4 regions of the Mesorhizobium sp. WSM4840 genome follow, and region 1 is predicted to be linked to each of the others. Evidence: riboswitches for the same ligand, from Rfam matches in the RefSeq annotation. Region 1 holds a riboswitch; each other region holds the start of a gene.

What was found. A riboswitch is a leader RNA that binds a small molecule or an ion and turns the genes downstream of it on or off. The one in region 1 is predicted to bind cobalamin.
Region 2: it holds a riboswitch for cobalamin, as region 1 does, so the genes downstream of both, AC0L3I_RS08985 (CbtB domain-containing protein) here and AC0L3I_RS34605 (5-methyltetrahydropteroyltriglutamate--homocysteine S-methyltransferase) in region 1, are expected to answer to the same signal.
Region 3: it holds a riboswitch for cobalamin, as region 1 does, so the genes downstream of both, AC0L3I_RS08805 (DUF1636 family protein) here and AC0L3I_RS34605 (5-methyltetrahydropteroyltriglutamate--homocysteine S-methyltransferase) in region 1, are expected to answer to the same signal.
Region 4: it holds a riboswitch for cobalamin, as region 1 does, so the genes downstream of both, metE (5-methyltetrahydropteroyltriglutamate--homocysteine S-methyltransferase) here and AC0L3I_RS34605 (5-methyltetrahydropteroyltriglutamate--homocysteine S-methyltransferase) in region 1, are expected to answer to the same signal.

What each region holds. Positions count from the first base shown of each region.
Region 1 covers NZ_JBVVQD010000050.1:23,884-29,321, forward strand. Annotated here, with positions in the region: gene AC0L3I_RS34575 (zincin-like metallopeptidase domain-containing protein) at 1-348, opposite strand, end outside; partial or broken gene AC0L3I_RS34580 (transposase domain-containing protein) at 284-433, shown strand; gene AC0L3I_RS34585 (SDR family NAD(P)-dependent oxidoreductase) at 788-1,579, shown strand; partial or broken gene AC0L3I_RS34590 (IS110 family RNA-guided transposase) at 1,748-2,018, shown strand; gene AC0L3I_RS34595 (helix-turn-helix domain-containing protein) at 1,981-2,196, shown strand; partial or broken gene AC0L3I_RS34600 (helix-turn-helix transcriptional regulator) at 2,500-2,655, shown strand; partial or broken gene AC0L3I_RS34605 (5-methyltetrahydropteroyltriglutamate--homocysteine S-methyltransferase) at 2,656-2,979, opposite strand; cobalamin riboswitch at 3,099-3,298, opposite strand; partial or broken gene AC0L3I_RS34610 (cytochrome P450) at 3,573-3,824, opposite strand; partial or broken gene AC0L3I_RS34615 (OmpW/AlkL family protein) at 4,330-4,890, opposite strand; gene AC0L3I_RS34620 (HAD family hydrolase) at 5,296-5,438, opposite strand, start outside.
Region 2 covers NZ_JBVVQD010000004.1:292,473-297,910, reverse strand. Annotated here, with positions in the region: gene cobO (cob(I)yrinic acid a,c-diamide adenosyltransferase) at 64-678, opposite strand; gene cobU (bifunctional adenosylcobinamide kinase/adenosylcobinamide-phosphate guanylyltransferase) at 680-1,177, opposite strand; gene AC0L3I_RS08990 (CbtA family protein) at 1,200-1,967, opposite strand; gene AC0L3I_RS08985 (CbtB domain-containing protein) at 1,983-2,162, opposite strand; cobalamin riboswitch at 2,200-2,400, opposite strand; gene AC0L3I_RS08980 (acetyltransferase domain-containing protein) at 2,751-3,743, shown strand; gene AC0L3I_RS08975 (methyltransferase family protein) at 3,740-4,246, shown strand; gene AC0L3I_RS08970 (MerR family transcriptional regulator) at 4,334-4,720, opposite strand; gene mgtE (magnesium transporter) at 4,870-5,438, opposite strand, start outside.
Region 3 covers NZ_JBVVQD010000004.1:254,598-260,035, reverse strand. Annotated here, with positions in the region: gene AC0L3I_RS08820 (NuoB/complex I 20 kDa subunit family protein) at 1-411, opposite strand, end outside; gene AC0L3I_RS08815 (NADH-quinone oxidoreductase subunit A) at 402-767, opposite strand; gene AC0L3I_RS08810 (winged helix-turn-helix domain-containing protein) at 1,104-2,303, shown strand; cobalamin riboswitch at 2,333-2,537, shown strand; gene AC0L3I_RS08805 (DUF1636 family protein) at 2,576-3,010, shown strand; gene cobW (cobalamin biosynthesis protein CobW) at 3,007-4,044, shown strand; gene AC0L3I_RS08795 (cobaltochelatase subunit CobN) at 4,063-5,438, shown strand, end outside.
Region 4 covers NZ_JBVVQD010000029.1:42,125-47,562, reverse strand. Annotated here, with positions in the region: gene AC0L3I_RS28975 (adenosine kinase) at 1-942, shown strand, start outside; cobalamin riboswitch at 1,347-1,545, shown strand; gene metE (5-methyltetrahydropteroyltriglutamate--homocysteine S-methyltransferase) at 1,662-4,007, shown strand; gene tdh (L-threonine 3-dehydrogenase) at 4,655-5,438, shown strand, end outside.

The sequences.
Region 1 (5,438 bases):
GAACCCTAGATTGGCGATGAAGGCCTCCGCGTGCGCCAGACGCTCGCCCTCCGGCAAGATGCTCGTCGGCGGCGGGGAGCCCAGGTCCATCGCCGCGCAGCAAGCCACAGCATCGATCATCCAGGCCGGAGCGGTAATGACATGCCCGCGCGCGACGACGAGGTGAATGATCCGGCCGTTGGCGCGCTCTTCGCTGTTCTCGCAGCGAAGGCTACGTCCGAAATACGGGTGCCAACGGTAATGGACCTCGACCTCCTGCAATGGGCGGAATGACCCCGAGATGACAATTACGAGAAAGAACTTGTTGTTCGCCGGCAGTGACGGTGGTGGACGGACATGGGGAACCATAGCCACGCTTCTGGCCGCCGCCAAAATGAACAATGTCGATCCGCATGCCTGGCTCACCCAAGCCCTCGAGCGCATCCGCGGCTAATTATGTTAGATCTATAATCGACAATTAAGGTTATATTACAGCATGATATAATATTGTCATCAAAATAAATAAACAGTTTTGTATTGAAACATTACGTAATTGAATTTTTAAATTGCATTTACGATTTTTGAATTGACTTCCGACAGTTATATATTACATCTGAAAGATGGGTGAGGAAGTAATAATGTTAGACCTTGGAAAGATCCGTCACGAGTCAGTGGCTCCAGTCAAAGCCTTCCCCGAGAGGAAAATGCCGTTAGCTCAAGCCAAAGGGCGAGTGAACTTGTTACGTGACCCCCTGAGAGGGTGGCGCAAGAGATACCCAACAAGAGAGATACCTAATTCGAGGGCACCATGGCCAAAGTAGCAATTGTGACAGGATCGGCAACAGGCATGGGAGCGACTTGTGCCATCGACCTCGCGGCGCGGGGCTGGAACGTCACGATCAACTATACTCGAAGCGAGAAGGAAGCCGACGAGACTTATGCCAAAGTCAAAGCGCAAGGGGTTGAAGCCATTGTTGTTCAGGCCGACGTGGGGCAGGATGCCGATTGCCGCAAACTGGCTGTCGAAACCCTGAGCGAATGGGGTCGCATCGACGGCCTTATCAATAACGCTGCCACCACAAAGTTCCAAAAAGTCGGCGATCTTGAAGACGTCACACCGGAGGATTTCGACCGCATATTTCGAGTGAACACCACAGGCGCTTTCATGATGGGCCGTGCTGTGTTTCCGGCCATGAGAAAACAATGGGAGGAACGCAAAGAACGCGGCGCGATCGTGAATGTGTCCACCAATGCCACCCTTATCGGCAACGGCAGCTCACTACCGTATACGCTGTCTAAGAGTGCCTTAAACACTCTTACCCAAGAGCTGGCACGCTGGCTCAGCCCCGCCGTCCGGGTGAATGCCATTTCCCCCGGCCTGATCCAGACCCGTTGGATGCTGAATGGCGTGGGCGAAATTGAATACAACAAGATGAAAGAAGACGAGGAACAGCGAACGCCTCTACGCCAGGCAGGCACATCGGAACAGATGTCCGAGGCTGCGCTGTTCCTCCTGACGGAAGCGTCAAACATTACCGGTCAGAACATTGTTGTCGATGCCGGCAGCCATCTTGGACTGCTGCCGCGGGCCTGCGGGTGAGGAAACGGATGTGGGCGACGTAGGCTTCTGCGGAAGCGCTGGATTTCTCCCAGTCCTGGGTCAGCCTGCGGTCTCGTCCCGGCCTTCTCTCCGGGATCGGCGGGCCCTAGCCATCTATGGGATTCTAGCGGATCACAGTGCAGGCGATGCAGGGCATCGGCGTCCCAAGGACCTATTGGGCGCATGGGCCGGATCTCCTGCTGCGGCCATGGCATGATGTTACGAAGCCGCGCAGACGCTGCTGACGCGTGTGACGAATTGGTCGTGGCTGAAGGCGTGGGCGATGAATGTCGCCAGGCGGCACGGCCGACAGAAGGCCATTGTCGCATTGGCCCGTCGGCTTGCGGTGATCATGCATCACATGTGGCGGGACGACTCAACAAGAGGGTGGCCTCTCACGTATGGGAATCCGAGAGGTCTTTGCCCGCAATCTGCGTAGGCTTCGCGAGAAAAAGAAGGTGTCGCAGGAGGCGCTGGCACATGAAGCTGGTGTTGATCGAACGTACATCAGCGCTCTTGAGCGCAGTGTATATGCTGCTAGCATCGACATGGTCGAGAAGCTCGCTATGGTGCTGGAGGTTGAGCCGGCAACGCTGCTCGATCCGCGATCTGAATAGACTTAAGCACCATCTGATGCCGGCATCTCTTCGATCGCCCCGCCAACGCCGGCTGTTGGAACAGCTGATAGCGGCGCGTAAGAACAAGGGCTTAACCCAGGCCAAGGTTGCCGAAGCGCTTCGCCGGCTGCAGTCTTCCGTGGCCAAGTATGCGGGCGGTGAACGTCGCATGGCTCGCGTGACCGATAGCTCGAGCTGTGCTTGGCTTGAGCGACCAACGTCATCAAAATCGCATCCCTTGATTTGCTGCCCGCCGGCGGCAAATTGATAAACTCAAGGCCCGTGATCCGCTGACCTCCGCGCATGGATATGCGCAAGCTGGTCGGACAAAATGCACGCAGGATCAGGGAGAACGCCGGCTTGACGCAGGAGCAGCTTGCCGAGATCTCCGGCTTCAGCCAGCAGTACATCAGCGGGCTGGAGAAGGGCAAAAGGAACCCCACCATCGTCACGCTTTATGTGTCCACAATCCGCGGCCTGACCTTGGTTGCCGCGCGCCATGGCGAAATAGGTATCGAGTGGGACCTCGCCGTCAGTCCAGGCGTATCGTGCCGGCACGGCGCCGACCATGGCGACGGTGTCGAGCACATGGTCGTAAAGCGAGAAATCGTTGGACGGGATTTTCGACACGCCGCGATCGTGCTGTTCCCTCCAGCTAGCGGCACGCAGCGCCTTCGCCGTCGCGAGCAGGTCGGCAGCGGGAGATTTTCCGGACCAGTAGCTTTCAAGTGCGAATTTCAGTTCCCGCTGTCGACCGATACGCGGCACGCCAAGCGTTGCCACAGGAATTTGTTGAGAGACAGTCATGCCATACCCCGATGGTTTGGGGCGTGGGGCCAAGGAGACGCGCGAGTAGGCCGGCACGAAGCCGGGCTACCGCGACCACCGAGACACCCCGCCCGTGGACGTTGTTCGTCGTGGCAGGTCTCCTGGCTCGCGGGTCAAAGCCTGTGCCCGTCTTCCCAAGGCCGTTCGCCTCAGTGACATCAATGGGCTTGGCTCGCCGCTAACAGTTGCGGGGGCAGCGCCGGCATCGCACCGGCTTCCCTCTTAGCTCCGCCACGGCAGTGCCGCGCGGAGCACCACGGCATGCCGCACAATCACAGCCGCTTCGCTCCTTCTCAATACCATATAACGAGATGTTTATGTGATGATGCGAATAATGCGCTTGCGCTGATCGGTCTCTTTCGCCCGAAGCCGCATACGATGCGGCCTCTCATCAGTGCAGGCTCGGAAAGGTCCTTGTCCCCATCGGCGACGCCGGATCAGGTCGAGGTCGCCGGGCTCAAAGGTGTGCAGTCGGGCCAGGTCGTCACGGTCAGCCGGAGTCCCGGTATTTGTTCCCGCTCGGCTTCGCTCAGCGTGCTTGCGCATTCGCCCATCAGCGCGCTGATCACCACGGCCGGAAGCGGAAAGGAGAGGTGGCGCCGCAGGTCGGCGGGCTGGGGCTGGGCCGCCAGCGTCTCGAACAACTGCGGCGATCGCCTCGACCTGCTGCGCGAGCAGCTTCACCCTGCGGTTGCTGAAGGCCGGCGCCACGATCGTGCGTGACCGGGCATGCTCGCCCCCTCATGCGAGACCAGCCACCCCGGTGAACCGAGAATCACCAAATCCGGGGTTAATGCCGCACTCTCTAAAGAGCCCGTTTGAGAATGGGTTGAGTTGCCACTGTTCGCATGATTCAAGCTTGGGATGTGGACCCAAGCGAGCCGTGGCCGGATGGCTGAACATGAGAAGCAAGCCAAGCACTACCAGACCGACCTGACGGATGCGGAATGGGAGGGTGCGGAACAACAGGCGGCGCACGAAGCGGGCCTCGCGTAGGTCCGTCGTCGGCTTGCGACCGTGGACCGTCGCCTATCAACCAGGGATCGAGCGTGGCCTTGCCTGTTAGCTTGGCGCCGGCGGTGTTGAACGCACTGCGCTATCTGGCCCGTTCGGGCGGTGGCTGGCGGATGACTGTCGCCAGTCCCTGTTGAAACGCTGGTCGGAAAACATCCGCCTGAGCGTCTGGTGACGGCCTGCCGCCCAGGTCACCACATCGCCTGGCAGCGACACTCGAGCCATCCCCCCCCCTGCTGCAGAATCGCAGAAGAAAGACTATCAAGTTGCGCCTTTAAGACCATCGCGGGTCCACTTCTCGGCACGGATGATCCGCGCGCGGACTTCGAAAAGGGCGCCGAATGTGTTCTTGACCTTGAGATCATCGGCGCTGCCGGCTTGCTGGTGATAGAAAATCGTATAGTTCACACCGGCGCCGATATAGGGCTTGAAGGCGCCGAAATCGGTAAAATGATACTGCAATGTAAGCGTGGGCGGCAGCAGCCAAACCTTGCCGACCTTGCCCAGCCCGCCGATCGCACCTTGGCCATCGACGTTGGCATAGGTGGTGCCGAGTATGAGTTCGGCGGCGATGTTGTCCGTGAAGAAATACGAAATATCGAGTTCCGGCGTCAGCGTGTTCGAATAGGAAAGACCGGAGCCGGGCACCGCGTTGACGTAGCCCGAATCCTCAGTGATCACCCCCAACGCGCGCAGGCGGATCTGCCAGGGGCTTGGCGCTTCCGCGACCGGGGCTCCTGCCTGCGGAACGCTCGCGGCTTGATGAACATCTGCCGCGCCGGCTTGTCCCGCAACGATGAGGACGACAGCCGCTGTTACTGCCTGCGCCACCCCAATTCGCGCTCTCGCCATGCTCTTCTCTCCTTGATCTTCAGAAACGACGCACTGCGCCTTGATTGAATCCTGCTCGCATCAATCGAGATTGACGGAGCGCTCATGCGGGAGAGCCCCCGCATGTGTCGTGCCAAATGAGAAAATCATTGCAGAACGACGCGATCATTCTGTTAGCGCTGTGTCTCATGTCCGACTTCGTCGAAGTTCCGACAATGAGTGCAGCCGTAGCCGCCCCGGGTAGCAGTGCAATCCATCCGGGTTCGAAAGCAGAATGTCTTTGACGGCGGCTATGGCGGATTTATCTTCAGTCTTGGTCATGGTGGCGTTCCTTCGCGGGAATCGGTGACGTGAACAATCACCAGCCTGCCATGACCGCCCTCTCTCAGCGAATTTGCAGAACTCTAAGCACACTACCCCAACGAATCACCGCTGCGCCGGCTGCACCATCTTTGCGCCTGGCACCAGTGGCGGATCAGATGCCCTCGTAACCAACGGGCGAAAGATCACATGATAGTAATGAGGCGTCTTGAACTGTTGCAAATCAACGGAACGTATTGTCGCGACAC
Region 2 (5,438 bases), on a different contig from region 1:
GCCGGCCATCTCCCCGCAAGGAGGAGATCGGCCGCTTCGCCGATGAAGCCTCCTTCGGAGTGTTCAAAACTCTATGCCTTGCTGCGCCTTCACGCCGGCGGAAAAGTGATGTTTGGTCACGCCCATCTCGGTGACCAGATCGGCGGCATCGACCAGCGCCGGTTTGGCGTTGCGGCCGGTGACGACGACATGCAGGTTTTCGCGGCGCCCTTTCAGCGACGCCACCACTTTGTCGAGATCGAGATAATTGTAGCGCAGCGCGATATTCAGCTCGTCGAGCACCAGAAGGCTGATCGATGGATCGGCCATCAGTTCGAGCGCCTTGGCCCAGGCGGACTCGGCGGCGGCGATATCGCGCTTCAGATCCTGCGTCTCCCAGGTGAAACCCTCGCCCATCGTGTGCCAGACGACCCGGTCGCCGAAGGCGGCAAAGGCGTCCTTCTCGCCGGTGTGCCATTTGCCCTTGATGAACTGGACGACGCCGACGCGCCTGCCGTAGCCGAGCATCCTCAGCGCCAGCCCGAAGGCGGCAGTGGTCTTGCCCTTGCCGGGCCCGGTGTTGACGATCAGCAGCCCCTTCTCGACCGTCTTTGCCGCGACCTCTGCGTCCTGCACCGCCTTGCGCTTGGCCATCTTGGCGCGGTGGCGTTCCTCGTCCCTGTCGTCGATATCGGTCATCTCATTTCACCTTGAGCGGCAGTCCCGCCACCATCAGCAGCACTGTGCCGGCGACGGCCGCGACCTGCTGGTTGAGCCGGCCGGCGGCATCGCGAAACCGGCGAGCCAGCGCATTGTCGGGCACGATGCCCTGGCCAACCTCGTTGGAAACCACGAACCATGGCCCGCGCGGCCGCGACAGCACATCGGCCAGCCCTCGGCATTCGGCCTCAATGTCGCGTTCGGCCAGCATATGGTTGGTCAGCCACAGCGTCAGGCAATCGACGAGGACAGGCCGGCCGTCAGGCAACGCCTCAATCGCGCCGACGAGATCGAGTGGCGCGTCGATGGTCGTCCAACCCTCGCCGCGCCGCGACTGATGCAGCGCGATACGCTCGCGCATCTCGTCGTCATAGGCTTGCGCCGTAGCGATATAGGCCCACGGCGCCGGACAGGCCGTCACCAGTCTTTCGGCATGCGCGCTCTTGCCGGAGCGCGCACCGCCGATGACCAGGGTCAGATTGCCGCCGGGAGCAGCGCGATCAGGCAAAGCTGTCGCGCAGGCCGGTCGTGCTGCCGGTCAAGCGGCCGCGCACCACGCCGACGACGGCGCCGAGCACCAGCCAGAACACCAGATTGGTCAGTGTCACCGCCACCACGAACTGGTGGTGCAGGGCTTCCGTGATCGGCGATTCAAAACTGTCGGGCTGCGGCGCGCCGACGATATGCGGCGCCACGATCAACGCCACGGCAAGCAGCGCCAGCGGCAGCGATTTGCGAAAGGCGAGCAGCCCAAGACCGGCCGCGGTCGCTATCACCGTCGCCGTCCACCAGATCTGGCGCTGAGTGAGATCGGCCGCCGGCATCGCCGGCAGTTCGGGCGGCAGGCCGAGGTTCGGAGCCAGCGTGAACACGGCAAAGCCGGCAAGCCCCCATAACAGGCCCTGACGCCAATTGCCGATGCCGCCGGCGAACTCCGAAGCGGCGACCAGGATCAGCGCAAAGCCGATGCCGGTGACGACATTGGCAACGACGTTGAAGGCGAATCGTTCAAAACCGTCAGCCGGCGCCCAGCCTTCGTCTTCCGCAGCCGGAGCGGCCGGTTCGGCGCTACTCATGGCATTGGCGTCCGTGGCGTTCGCAGCCGGCGCCGCGGTATGGTCATGCGTGTGACCACTGCCGGCCTGCTCGTAGACTTCCGCCTTGAGAATGAGCGGCACGGTGGCGTAGGCCTGCATGCAGGCGAGAACGACGCCAGCCACAAGCCCTGCGATCGCCGCGATGAGCACGACGTTGCGAAACAGTGTCATGATGTCGGCCCCTCGTCAGTGGCAGGGAAACGCCATCGAGTGGCGATAGTCGTGGGCGGCATTGTGGACCGTATCGATATGCGAGAAGCCGACAAAGCCCATGACGAAAATGCCGAGAAATGCAGCAAGCGCCAGCTGCACGAAGCGCGACTGCGAGGAGACGGAAGCGCCGAGCGAGACGGAAGCGGTATTCATGTCTTGTCCTTTCGCCCTCCACCCGAGGGCATAGAAATCAGTTCTCCTGTCGCCGGCAGGTCTCCTGGCTCGCGGATCAGCGCCCTTCCCCACCTTCCCGAAGAAACTCTTCAGTGGCATATGGAGAGGACTACCGCACACAGTTGCGGGGGCAGCCACGGCATTGGGCGAATTTTGCCCTTACCGCATTCCCTTTAGAGCGCCGTGCGTCCGAATGGACGCACAAAGGACGCTCTAACACTTAGACTCTGCGCATGACCTTTCCGGAACCGATTCCGGTTCCGGGTTCATGCGCGGCTCCAAACGGAACCGACGACGGCCGCGACTATAGGCAGAATCGCTGCGCCCGGCAAACCAAATTCCGCCAGCGGCCAGCCCGAATGCGCCGTCTCGGGAATCAGCCGGCCGGCGCCACAAGGCCGGAGTGCTGATGCCCGAGGAATATGAACTGCATCGCTTCTAATGGGTGCGTCAGCGGCATACGGCGCTTTCACCGACGCCCTGAGCATCAACGGGATTTGCCCTGTCTTCTTTTGTCCGGGGCAACCATGATAGTCGTCTTGCAGTGCTGAATCAGATTGCGAGACCATGAGCATTTCTACGCCGACCGTTCAGGACCGATCCAAGCGCATCATCGCCATCGACGTCGCCCGCGGCGTCGCTTTGCTTGCCATGGCAAGTTACCATTTCACCTGGGATCTCGAATTCTTTGGCTACACCGATCCCGGCCTGACCGCCTTCGGCTGGTGGAAATTCTACGCGCGCTGCATCGCTTCGACCTTCCTGTTCCTGGTCGGCGTCAGCCTGTTCCTCGCCCATGGCAAACTGATCCGCTGGAACGGCTTCTGGAAACGCTTCGCCATGGTCGCCGGGGCGGCGCTCGCCATATCGGCTGCCACGAGGCTTGCCACGCCGGACAGTTTCATCTTCTTCGGTATCCTGCACGAGATCGCGCTCGCCAGCCTGCTCGGCCTGGCGTTTCTGCGGCTGCCGGCGCTGCTGGCGCTTGCTGTCGCAGCTTTCGTCATCACAGCGCCGCTCTACCTCAGGTCCGAGATCTTCGACCATCCGGCCCTGTGGTGGGTCGGCCTGTCGGCAACCAACCCGCGCTCCAACGATTATGTCCCGCTGTTGCCATGGTTCGGCGCTGTGCTTGCGGGCATCGCGACGGCAAAACTCGCCTCCGCCTCCGGCCTGCTGACGCGGTTGGCAGGCCTGACGCCCGGCAGCTGGACAAATCCGCTGGTCTTTATCGGCCGGCACAGCCTCGCCTTCTATCTGATCCACCAGCCGGTGCTGATCGGCTCGATCTGGCTTTTTTCGCAAGTCATGCCGGCACCGGTCGAGACCAGGCAGGTCACCTTCCTGAAAGAATGCCAGACTTCGTGCGAGCAATCGCGCGACACGGAGTTCTGCTCCAGCTATTGTGTGTGCATGCTCGATACACTCGAGGGCGAGGCCACGCTTGATCAGCTCTACCGCAACGACCAGGCTGCGGAATGGAAGGCACATCTCGACGAGCTCGCCGGCGCCTGCACTGCCAAAGCCGACAGCACTTTGATGGAGGGAGGAGCACAATGACCGACCATCAACAGAAACCTGGGCAACAGAAACCGGGGCAGCCGAAACCGGGGTTTATACCGTGGCCGCCGCTGATCTATGTCGCGGCCATCGCCGTCAGCATCGCGCTTGGCTTGCTCTATCCGCTGCCATGGATCGGCGGCCTTCTGGGCGACATCCTGTTCGCGGCCGGCTGGGTGGCATTGTTCGGCGTCGTCGCACTCTGGTTCACGGCAATCCGCACCATGATCCGGGCAAAGACGACGCTCCACCCAAACGCCGTGCCGGATCACCTGGTCACATCTGGCCCCTTCGCCGTCAGCCGCAACCCGATATATCTGGCCAACACGCTGCTGATGATCGGCGTCGCCCTTATCTCGGGGATCGTATGGTTCCTGCCGCTGGCGATCATCGCCGCCTTCGCAACGCAGAAGATGGCGATCGAGGGCGAGGAAAGAGTTCTGACGGCGAAATTCGGCAAGAAATACCGGGATTACGCTAAAAAGGTGCGGCGCTGGATTTGAGGCGTGCGGCAAGGTCTTTTTAAGAATTCGCTCTGGCAGAAAACCACACTAGCTGGCCGCCAGAGTAGAATTGTCAAAAAAGGCCGCTCACGTGTTGACGCCGAGCTCCACCAATCGCTCGACGCAGGATTCCTCGGCCTGATCGAGTTCCGCCAGCGTCTCTTCGAGGTCGCGGCGCTTCTGGCGCAGATCCTCGCGCTTTTCCTCGATGCGTTTGATCATCAGGTTGAGCTGACCGACCTCCCCGGGCGGCTCCTTGTACATCTGGATGATTTCGCGGATTTCGTTGATCGAAAAGCCGAGCCTCTTGCCGCGCATGATCTGGCGGATGAGATGCCGGTCCGACGGGCGAAACAGCCGCGTGCGGCCGCGCCGCACCGGCTGCACCAGCCCTTCGTCCTCGTAGAAGCGCAGCGTCCGCGTCGAAACATCGAATTCGCGGGTCAGTTCGGTTATCGAATAATATTCCCGCATCGTCACTCCAAAAGCCCGGATAGCGGCGCGATCGCCCATTATGCGGCGATGCCCTTCATTCACAAAAGGGCTCGTCCCGCACCGGAATCGACCGGTAGCTCTCCATCGAAACCTCGCACGCAACTTACGTAAAAGTCAATTGAAGGGCCTTATCCGACTCCCGCGCCCAGATGCAGCCACCAGGTGGCAAGGCTAAGGAAGGCGAGGAAACCGATAACGTCGGTAATCATCGTCGTGAAGATTGATGATGAAATCGCCGGATCGGCGCCGAGCCTGTCGAGGAACAGCGGAAGCAGAATGCCACCGAGTGCCGCAGCCAGCATGTTGACGATCATCGCCGCGGCAATGACGAAACCGAGATCGGGATTGTGAAACCAGAAGCCGGCGACCAGCCCGAGGATCGTTGCAATGACCATGCCATTCAGCAGGCCGACCACAACCTCGCGGCGAATGACGCGACCGGCATTGTAGATATCGAGGTCGCGTGTGGCGAGCGCGCGCACGGTCACTGTCATCGTCTGCGTACCGGCGTTGCCGCCCAGCGAGGCGACGATCGGCATCAGTGCGGCAAGTGCGACCATTTCCTCGATCGTTGCACCAAACATACTGATCACCGAGGCCGAGATGAAGGCCGTACCGAGATTGACGAGCAGCCACGGAACGCGCGAGCGCGAAGTCGAAAGAATGCTGTCCGACAGTTCTTCGTCGCCGACACCGC
Region 3 (5,438 bases), on a different contig from region 1:
GCAGGAGCCCATCGAGATGACGTAGCGCGGCTCAGGCATCTGGTCGTAGACCTTGCGCAGCGCCGGCGCCATCTTGTTGGTCAGCGTGCCGGCGACGATCATGATGTCCGACTGGCGCGGAGACGCGCGCGGTGCGACTCCGAAACGCTCACTGTCATAGCGCGGCATCGAGGTGTGGATCATCTCGACCGCGCAGCAGGCAAGACCAAAGGTCATAAACATCAGCGAGCCGCTGCGGGCCCAGGTGATCAGCGCCTCGGTCGAGGTTACGAGAAAGCCCTTGTCGGCAAGCTCGTCGTTGATCTCGAGGAAGAAGGGATCATTCGCCCCCACCGGCTTTCCGGTGCTGGGGTCGAGAATGCCTTTTGGCTTCGGCGCGACGAGCGTGCCGGAATTGTCGCTCAATCCCATTCCAGCGCTCCTTTCTTCCATTCATAGGCAAAGCCGATGGTCAGCACCGCCAAAAACACCATCATCGACCAGAAACCGAGCATGCCGATCTGGCTGAAAGACACGGCCCACGGAAACAGGAAGGCCACTTCCAGATCGAAGATGATGAACAGGATCGACACCAGGTAGAAGCGGATATCGAACTTCATGCGGGCGTCATCGAACGAGTTGAAGCCGCACTCATAAGCGGAAAGCTTTTCCGGATCTGGGTTGCGGTAGGCCACCAGGAAGGGTGCGGCAAGCAGCGCCAGGCCGACGACCAGCGCCACGCCGATAAACAGGACGATGGGCAGGTACGAACTCAACAATGCGTTCATGCTGCAGCTTTCCGTTGGCGGCCAATCCACTCTGATTACAGCACCGGACCCACTTGCGGAAGCGTGACAGTTTAACCACTGAACCGTTTTAGGGGGCTCTATGCTGCAACGCGGCGAGGGTTAGCGCAGGGCTTTCGGCGAAGCAAGTCAAACCTTGTTCAAAACACGGTGCTGGGCAGCATATCCGGATAAACTGGTCTGATCCACTCCTGTTTGAGTTCCTTCACTTTTTACTCCAGTTTTCTCTCCTGACATAGATGCCGACAAAACCCTGCTAGCATGACGCGGAATCATTCGCCCCCAACCTTGGTCGAACGCCGACAGAGTGCCGTCTGCATGAAGGAAAAAATCTCGCTCGCCATGGCCCGGCGCATCGCGCTTGCCGCACAGGGGTTTGCCGATCCTCGCCCTAACAGCACGCCCGATCGCCGCCATCTGGCCCGTGTGCTTGGCCGGACCGGCCTGCTGCAGATCGATTCCGTCAGCGCGGTGGTGCGCGCCCATTATATGCCGCTCTATTCGCGGCTTGGCCCCTACCCGCTTGCGCTGCTCGATAACGCCGCCGTGACGCGCAAGCGCACGGTCTTCGAATATTGGGCGCACGAAGCCTCCTTTCTGCCGGTCGAAACCTATCCGCTGATGCGCTGGCGCATGGAGCGGGCCGAACGTGGCGAGGAAATGTATAACGGACTGGCCAAGTGGGGCCGCGAACGCGCCGCCTACATTGAAGACATTTATCGCGAGGTCGTCGAACGAGGGCCGGTCGCCGCATCCGCCCTCGAAGGCCAGAAGGGAAACGGCGGCTGGTGGGGTTGGAGCGATGCCAAGCACGCTTTCGAATGGCTGTTCTGGGCCGGCCGTATCACCACGGCGTCGCGTCGTGGCTTCGAGCGGCTTTACGATCTGCCGGAGCGCGTGCTGCCGCCGGCAGTACTTGCTTTGCCGGTGCCCTCCCCGGAAGATGCGCACCGCGAATTGCTGCGCATTTCCGCCCGCGCCCACGGCGTCGCGACAGCGGGCGACCTGCGCGACTATTTCCGTCTCTCTCCCGCCGACATCAAGGGCCGCATTGAGGAACTGGTCGACGCAGGTGATCTTTTGCCGGTTCGCGTCGAAGGCTGGGACAAAACAGCCTATCTTCACAGGGATGCCCGTTTTCCGCGCAAGATCGAGGCGCGCGCCTTGCTTGCGCCGTTCGATCCCGTCGTCTTCGAACGAGCGCGCACGGAAAGACTGTTCAACTTCCGCTATCGCATCGAGATCTACACCCCGGCCGAAAAGCGCCAATACGGCTATTACGTGCTGCCGTTCCTGCTCGGCGAAAGGATCGTGGCGCGCGTCGACCTCAAGGCCGACCGCCCCGCCGGCGTGCTGCGCGTCCATGCCGCCTATGCCGAGCCCGGCGCCCCGCCGCAAACCGCCGCCGAACTCTTCGAGGAGTTGAAGCTGATGCAGGGTTGGCTCGGCCTGGACCGCATCGAGGTGACGCCGGCCGGTGATCTGGGTTCGGCTCTCGCCGACATTGCCGCGTCGTAGACGTGCGTTGACACGACTGCCTGCACAAGCCTAAATCCGGTTCAGACGGTCTCCTCTCGGCAAAGGGAGGAGCCAAGAGGGAATGCGGTGCGAAATCCCCGATTTCAAATCCGCGGCTGTCCCCGCAACTGTAAGCGACGAGCCAAGGCCGAAAACCACTGGGACGGTCCCGGGAAGGCGGCACCAAGGCGATGACCCGCGAGCCAGGAGACCTGCCGTCTAGGACATAAGAATCCGATCGCCTGGCGGGTTTTCCGGGCAAGGAGCCTGATTTGGAACGCGACAGCAGTTTTTCGGCTGAGACAGCGGGCGTATTGTCCGGCGATGATGATGCTCTGGCCGACGTCACCGTGATCGTCTGCGCCTCCTGCCGGGACGAAACCGGCTCCGATGGCCATCCCCGCGCCGGCGAATTGTTGGCCGAAGACACGCGCCGCGCTGTATCAGGCGAAAATATCAGTATCCGCACCGTCGAATGCCTCGGCAACTGCAAGCGCCGGCTGAGCGCCGCGATCCTGCGCGACGGCTGCTGGAGCTATGTCTTTGGCGACCTGACCGTGACCAGCGGCGCCGATCTGGTCGCCGGTGCAAAGCTCTTCGCCACCTCGACGGACGGCCTCATTCCATGGCGCGGCCGGCCCGATTGCCTGAAACGCGGCCTCGTCGCCCGCATTCCTCCCCTCGACCTTGTTAAGGATCAGATATGACCACTTCCGTCTCCCGCGTGCCCTGCACCGTCGTCACCGGCTTCCTCGGCGCCGGCAAGACGACGCTGATCCGCCATCTGCTCGAAAACGCCGGCGGCAAGCGGCTGGCCATCATCGTCAACGAGTTCGGCGATATCGGCATCGACGGCGAGATTCTGAAGGGATGCGGCATCGACACCTGCCCTGAGGAAAACATCGTCGAACTGGCCAATGGCTGCATCTGCTGCACCGTCGCCGACGACTTCGTCCCGGCGCTCGACCAGATCCTGTCGCTATCGCCGAAAGTCGACCATATCCTGATCGAAACCTCCGGGCTGGCTCTGCCCAAGCCGCTGGTCCAGGCCTTCCAGTGGCCGACGGTCAAGAGCCGGGTGACCGTCGATGGCGTCATTGCGGTCGTCGACGGACCGGCGCTGGCGGAAGGCCGCGTCGCCAACGACATGGACGCCCTGCAGGCGCAGCGCGCGCAGGACGAGACGCTCGACCACGATGATCCGGTCGAAGAGGTGTTCGAGGACCAGCTCGCCTGCGCCGACCTGATCATATTGTCGAAGAGCGACCTGATGGACGCCGCCGGCTCGGCCCGTGCCAATGCCATCATCGGCGAGCATGCCGCGCGCGCCGTCAAGATCGTGCCGACCTCGCAGGGTAAGGTCGATCCGTCTGTGCTGCTCGGCCTCGGCCTTGCCGTCGAGGACGACATCGAGAACCGCAAGACCCATCACGACGACGAGCTCGACCATGAGCATGACGATTTCGACTCGTTCGTCATCGACATTCCATCGATCGCCAATCCCGACGAGCTGGCGTTGCGCGTCGCCACCGCGGCCGAGGAAGAAAACGTGCTGCGCGTCAAGGGTTTCGTCGAGGTCGGCGGCAAGCCGATGCGGCTCCTGCTGCAGGCCGTCGGCCCACGCGTCAATCACTATTACGACCGCGCCTGGACCGCCGAGGACGAGCGCCGTTCGCGCCTCGTCGTCATCGGCCTGAAAGGGCTGAACCGCCCGGCCATCGAGCGTATTCTCGCCGGCTGACCTCAGGCACGAGCCGCGATGCACATCCTCACCACAACATCCGCCTCGCTCGACGATCTCGCCGAGCCTGTTGATCTCAGGCAGACGCCTGCGGATGTCGTGGCGCTGTCCTTCACCGACAGCGATCTGGCCGGGCTGGCAGCAGCGTGGAAGGCGGACGCGGATCGCCTGCCATCGATGCGGCTGGCGGCCTTGCGCGACCTGCGCCATCCGATGTCCGTCGATCTCTGGATCGACAGCGTCGCCCGGCACGCCAGGGTTATTTTGGTTCGCGTCCTCGGCGGTTACGACTGGTGGCGCTACGGCTGCGACCAGCTCGCCTCGATCGCCCGCGCACGCGGCATAAAACTGGCGCTGCTGCCCGGCGAATGCCGCGACGAGGATCTCCGGCTAATCGAATGCTCGACGCTGCCGCGCGAAGAACTCGACGGCCTGCTGGGCTATTTTCGCGAAGGCGGCCCGGCCAACATGACGGCGCTGGTGCATCGGCTGGCAGGTCTCGCCGGATCAGGTGTGGCGGTCGCTGAACCTGTCAGCGTGCCAAAAGCCGGCTACTATCAACCGGGACTGGGGATCGTCGAGCGCGACGTCCCCCTCCCCCTCGAGGGGAGGGTCCGGCCGCAGGGGGGGGGGGGGGGCGCCTGTAACCCGCCCAAACGCTTTTACGCGCGCCGGAATAAAAAACCGTCCACCCCGCCCCCAACCCCCCCCCCCGGCCCTTCGGGCCACCCTCCCCTCAAGGGGGAGGGGGACGTCGTGCCAATTCTCTTCTACCGTTCGATGCTGCTCGCCGCCGATGTCGCGCCGATCGACGCATTGTTCGAAGCGCTCGGGCAGCGTGGCATCATCCCTGTCCCCATTTTCGTCTCCAGCCTCAAGGATCCGGTCTCGCTGGCCTTTGTCGAGACTGCGCTTGCTGCGCTAAACCCTGCCGCGATCATCACCGCCACGGCCTTCGCCTCCGGTGCTGAGCCCGGCGTCGAAACCCTGTTCGACCGCGCCGGCGTGCCGGCATTCCAGGTCATTGTGGCGACAACACGCCGCGATATCTGGCAAAACAATCAGCGCGGCCTGGCGCCCGCCGACCTGGCCATGCATGTCGTCCTGCCCGAACTCGACGGCCGCATTCTTGCCGGTGCCATTTCCTTCAAGGGAGAGAGCGAGGTCGATCCGGCGCTGGCCTTCCGCGCTTTCGCCAACCGGCCGGAGCCGGACCGCGTCGCGCAGGTGGCGAACCGTGTCGAAGCTTTCATCCGCCTGCAGCGGACGCCGCGCGCGGAACGCAAGCTGGCCATCCTGATCCCCGACTATCCAAGCGCGCCCGGCCGCACCGGCTACGCCGTCGGCCTCGACGTGCCGTCCAGCGTGCTGGCGATGCTGCACGACTTGAGCGA
Region 4 (5,438 bases), on a different contig from region 1:
TGTTTTGGGCGCCACGGAGCGTCCGAAAATTGTAGCTTACTTGGGGGCGCGATGAACCTGATCGATACGAGGCGCGCCGAGCTGCTCTACAGCCGCATGGGCCCGGCCATCGAAGCCTCCGGCGGCAGCGCCGGCAACACGGCGGCGGGTGTCGCCAGCTTCGGCGGACGCGCCGCCTTCTTCGGCAAAGTCTCGAACGATGCGCTCGGCGAAATCTACGCCCATGATATCCATGCGCAGGGCGTCGCCTTCAACACCAGGCCGCTCAATGGCGAGCCACCGACGGCGCGCTCGATGATCTTCGTTACCCCAGACGGCGAGCGCTCGATGAACACCTATCTTGGCGCCTGCGTCGAGCTCGGGCCTGAGGACGTCGAGCCCGACAAGGCCTCGGGCGCCAAGGTCACCTATTTCGAAGGCTATCTGTGGGACCCGCCGCGCGCCAAGGAGGCGATCCGGCAGACGGCCAGCCTGGCGCACGCCGCGGGCCGCGAAGTATCGATGACGCTTTCGGATTCGTTCTGCGTCGACCGCTATCGCGACGAGTTCCTCGACCTCATGCGTTCGGGCACGGTGGACATCGTCTTCGCCAACAGCCACGAGATCAAGTCGCTCTACCAGACATCGTCCTTCGACGGGGCACTGGCTCAGATCCGCAAGGATTGCCGGATCGCCGCCGTGACCCGTTCGGAAAAGGGCTCGGTGATCGTGCGCGGCGACGAGACCGTCACCGTCGAGGCGACCAAAATCCGGGAGCTGGTCGACACCACCGGCGCCAGCGATCTCTATGCCGCCGGCTTCCTGCATGGTTACACGCAAGGCCGCGACCTCAAGACCTGCGGCGACCTCGGCTCACTGGCGGCCGGATTGGTGATCCAGCAGATCGGCCCGAGGCCTCGTCAGAATTTGCGCCGCGAGGCCGAGCAGGCCGGGTTGTTGTAGGGACGCATCTCGGCGAGGTGCTGCTCACCCTCCCCTCTTTGCGGGCTGTCCAGACAAGCGCTGGGAAAACACCGTGTACCCGTCCGTGAAGGATGGCGGTTCTTCTACAAATTTCTGATTATGAAGGCTCAGGAACGTTGTCGCCCTTCGGCCCAGTACTGCCGGCCGATCATGATGGTCAACACGCCCTCTTACGAAAATCGTTCTGAGCCGGGATCGTACAATTGACAGATTGCCCGACCGGCCAGCCACAGCCACCGGTCAGCCACAGCCTGCGAACCGGAGAGGGGCGCAGATGGTTCAGCTCTACCGCGATCTGCGAATTGAGACACGCCGCGGGTGAATGATTCACATAAACACATAAACATTTCTTTATACAGCATTGACAAGAAAGCGGGCAGCTGCGATTGTCCGCATGTCGTGGTTCTCCGCAAGGCGTTGCCCTAGCGGAGCTAAGAGGGAAGCCGGTGCAATGCCGGCGCTGCCCCCGCAACTGTAAGCGGCGAGCCAACCCACCAATGTCACTGGGGCGAACTGCCCCGGGAAGACGGGCAGAGGCTGTGACCCGCGAGCCAGGAGACCTGCCACGGTGAACAACGTCCACGGGCGGGGTGTCTGGTGGCCGCGGCAGCTCGGCGTTGATGCCGGCCTGTTAGCGCCTTCCTTGTCCCCGCCGCTAGCCATCGGGGTATGGAATGAATGTCTCCCAGCAAGTTCCCATAGCAACGCTTGGTGTGCCGCGTATCGGTCGCCGGCGAGAACTGAAATTCGCGCTCGAAAGCTACTGGTCCGGAAAATCTTCTGCTGCCAACCTTCTGGCGACGGCGAAGGCGCTCCGTGCCGCCAGTTGGAGCGAGCAGCACGACCGGGGCGTGTCGAAAATCCCGTCGAACGATTTCTCACTGTATGACCATGTGCTCGACACCGCAGCAATGGTCGGCGCCGTGCCAACCCGTTACGGCTGGACGGGCGGCGAGGTCCCCCTCGACATCTACTTCGCGATGGCGCGCGGGACGCAAGGCGATACCGCGGGTTGCGGACATGCCAGTCACGGGCATGCCGTTCAGGGACAGCGCGTAACCGCGATGGAAATGACCAAATGGTTCGACACGAACTACCACTACATCGTGCCGGAGTTGGGCGACGATCAGACATTCGCCCTCTCGTCGACGAAACCAGTCGATCACTTTCTGGAGGCAAAAGAGCTCGGCATCCATACACGCCCGGTCCTCCTTGGACCGGTCACCTTCCTCAAGCTGGCGAAGTCTCCCGACCAAGGTTTCAATACCATGGCGCTGCTACCGCGCCTGCTGCCCGTCTACGAGCAACTCCTGCGAAATTTGGAGCTCTCTGGGGCCGACTGGGTTCAGATTGATGAGCCGGCGCTTGTGCTCGACCTTAACCCGAACGAACGAGCTGCCTTCGAATTCACCTACGGCCAGCTGTCGAAAGCCGCGCCCAAGTTGAAAATCATGCTGGCTACCTATTTCGGTCCGCTGGGAGACAATCTCGAGACCGCGCTTTCGCTGCGCCTGGCGGGCCTACATCTCGACCTTGTGCGCGCTCCCGAGCAGTTGGAGACGGTTGGTCGGCTCGCACCGAAGGATCTGGTGCTCTCACTTGGCTTGATCGACGGCCGCAACGTCTGGCGCGCGAAACTGACTGCCATTCTCGACCGTATCAAGCCGGTCATTGCCGGCTGGCCGCTGGACCGCGTCGAAATTGCGCCTTCCTGCTCGATGCTTCATGTGCCGATGGACCTGCGGATGGAGACCGCGCTCGATGTGGACGTCAGATCATGGCTGGCATTCGCCGCCCAGAAGACTGAAGAGCTGCTCGTGCTGGCCCAAGCCTTGTCCGAAGGCAGGGATACTGTAGCGGGCGCGCTCAAGGCTTCTGAAGAGGCCGCCGCCGCGCGCGCCATGTCTGCAAAGGTCCATGATCCGCTCGTCCATGGGCGAGTTGTCGGCATTGACGGCGTCATGAAGCAACGAAAGAGCGCATTTGCCAAGCGCTCCAGAGTCCAGGCTGACACGCTCGGCCTGCCGCCATTCCCCACGACGACCATCGGGTCCTTCCCGCAGACGGCCGAGGTGCGCAGGGCGCGCTCCGCTCATGCGAAGGGCCGGCTGAGCTATATCGACTACCAGGCCTTCCTGAAGAAGGAGACCGAAGCGGTGGTCCGTTGGCAGGAGGAGATCGGGCTGGACGTGCTGGTACACGGCGAGTTCGAACGAAACGACATGGTGCAGCATTTCGGCGAGCAGCTGTCCGGCCTCGCCTTCACCCAGCATGGCTGGGTGCAAAGTTACGGCTCCCGGCTGGTGCGCCCTCCCATCATCTTCGGCGACGTATCGCGGCCCAATCCGATGACGGTTCTCTGGTGGCAATTTGCCCAGTCGCTGACGAATAAGCCGGTGAAGGGCATGCTCACAGGGCCAGTGACGATTCTGAACTGGTCTTTTGTTCGCGACGACGTACCCCGCGCCGAGACCTGCCGCCAGATCGCGCTCGCCATCCGCGATGAAGTGACGGACCTCGAAAGAGCTGGCGCAAAGGTGATCCAGATCGATGAGGCCGCATTTCGCGAAGGCTTGCCGCTGCGGAAGGCCGACTGGAAACATTATCTCGGCTGGGCTGTCGAATGCTTCCGGCTCGCTTCGACGGGTGTGGAGGACGCGACCCAAATTCACACCCACATGTGCTATTCGGAGTTCAATGAGATCATCGACTCGATCGGCGAACTGGACGCGGACGTCATTTCGATAGAGACGTCGCGCTCTAAAATGGAACTTCTAGACGCCTTCACCAAGTCCAAATATCCGAACGAAATCGGTCCTGGCGTCTACGACATTCACTCACCACGTGTCCCGGAGATCGGCGAGATTTTGCATCTCGCTCAACTTGCCCGCGAGCGACTGTCGGACAGCCAATTGTGGGTGAATCCGGACTGTGGTCTCAAAACAAGGAAATGGGAGGAGGTCCGCCCTGCCCTCGTGAACATGGTCGCTGCGGCATTCGCCCTGCGGGAGAAAGTGCAGGCGCAGGCCGCTGGGCCACTGTGACCGGCAAACATGTGACCAGCGGGCTCCGCGGATGAGTTCAAAGCAGAAGGGACGGCATCGAAAAGCCGCCCACTGATTGGTAGAGGCCCCACCCTTGTCGTCCAGCCGAAGGCCCGCTGGACGGCTGAGCGGCGGGGCAGGATCTGGGAAGCCGCTTCTGGTCCGAGGACGGATGATTTCAACCAGGAACTGGAGTAAGGCGGCTTTGCCCGTGAGCTTCAGCCTCTCACAGCGCCAGCGGTCAACAGACACTTCACCGAGGGGCGAACGATGCCGCCTGTGCACCGACACATCAAGATATCGGCGGCCAGACCGACCATCGAGAGCATCGTGTCGAGTGATTGCGTCGCATGTGGCGGACATCGACGAAATAGCCATGCCGCCCAGCTGCAAGCTGCGACCATTCCTCATCGCTTGAATTGAAACTTCGCTGCATCTGGCGTGACGCTTGCTCCGCTTCCGCTGAGGTTCGCTGGACTGGGTTTTCAAGCGCACGGATCGCTGTGGAATGTTGCTTCGACACAAAGGCAGCCGTCAACATTACGATTGGTCCAAGGATCTCAGGTGTTCTCCGAGCCTACCTTTTCGTTGCGCAGGCTACCGGAGCAGGGCGAGGAGCGAAATCAACCAAGCGTAAGGAGCACCCGATGTCGAACATGATGAAGGCGCTGGTGAAGGCCAAGGCCGAACCGGGCATCTGGATGGAAGAGGTGCCGGTGCCGGAAATCGGCCCCAACGACGTGCTGATCAAGATCAAGAAGACGGCGATCTGCGGCACCGACGTCCACATCTACAATTGGGACCAGTGGGCGCAGAAGACCGTTCCGGTGCCGATGGTCACCGGCCATGAGTTCGTCGGCACGGTCGCCGATTTCGGCGCCGCTGTCACCGAATACAAAGTCGGCCAGCGCGTCTCGGGCGAAGGTCACATCGTCTGCGGTCATTGTCGCAACTGCCGCGCGGGCCGGGGACATCTGTGCCGCAACACGCTTGGCGTCGGCGTCAACCGTCCTGGCGCCTTCGGCGAATATCTGGCGATCCCGCAGCACAATGTCGTGCCGATCCCCGACGACGTGCCCGACGAGATCGCCGCGATCTTCGATCCCTTGGGCAATGCGGTGCACACGGCATTGTCCTTCGATCTGGTCGGCGAGGATGTACTGGTCACCGGCGCCGGGCCGATCGGCATCATGGGCGCGCTCGTCGCGCAATGCGTCGGCGCGCGAAAAGTGGTCATCACCGACATCAATCCGGTGCGGCTGGCGCTGGCGAAAAAACTCGGCGTCCAGCATGTGGTCGACGCGTCGAAGGAAAAGCTGCGCGACGTGATGCCGGCGCTCGGCATGACCGAGGGGTTTGACGTCGGTTTGGAGATGTCGGGTGCGGCGCCCGCCTTCCGCGACATGATCGATACCATGAACAATGGCGGCA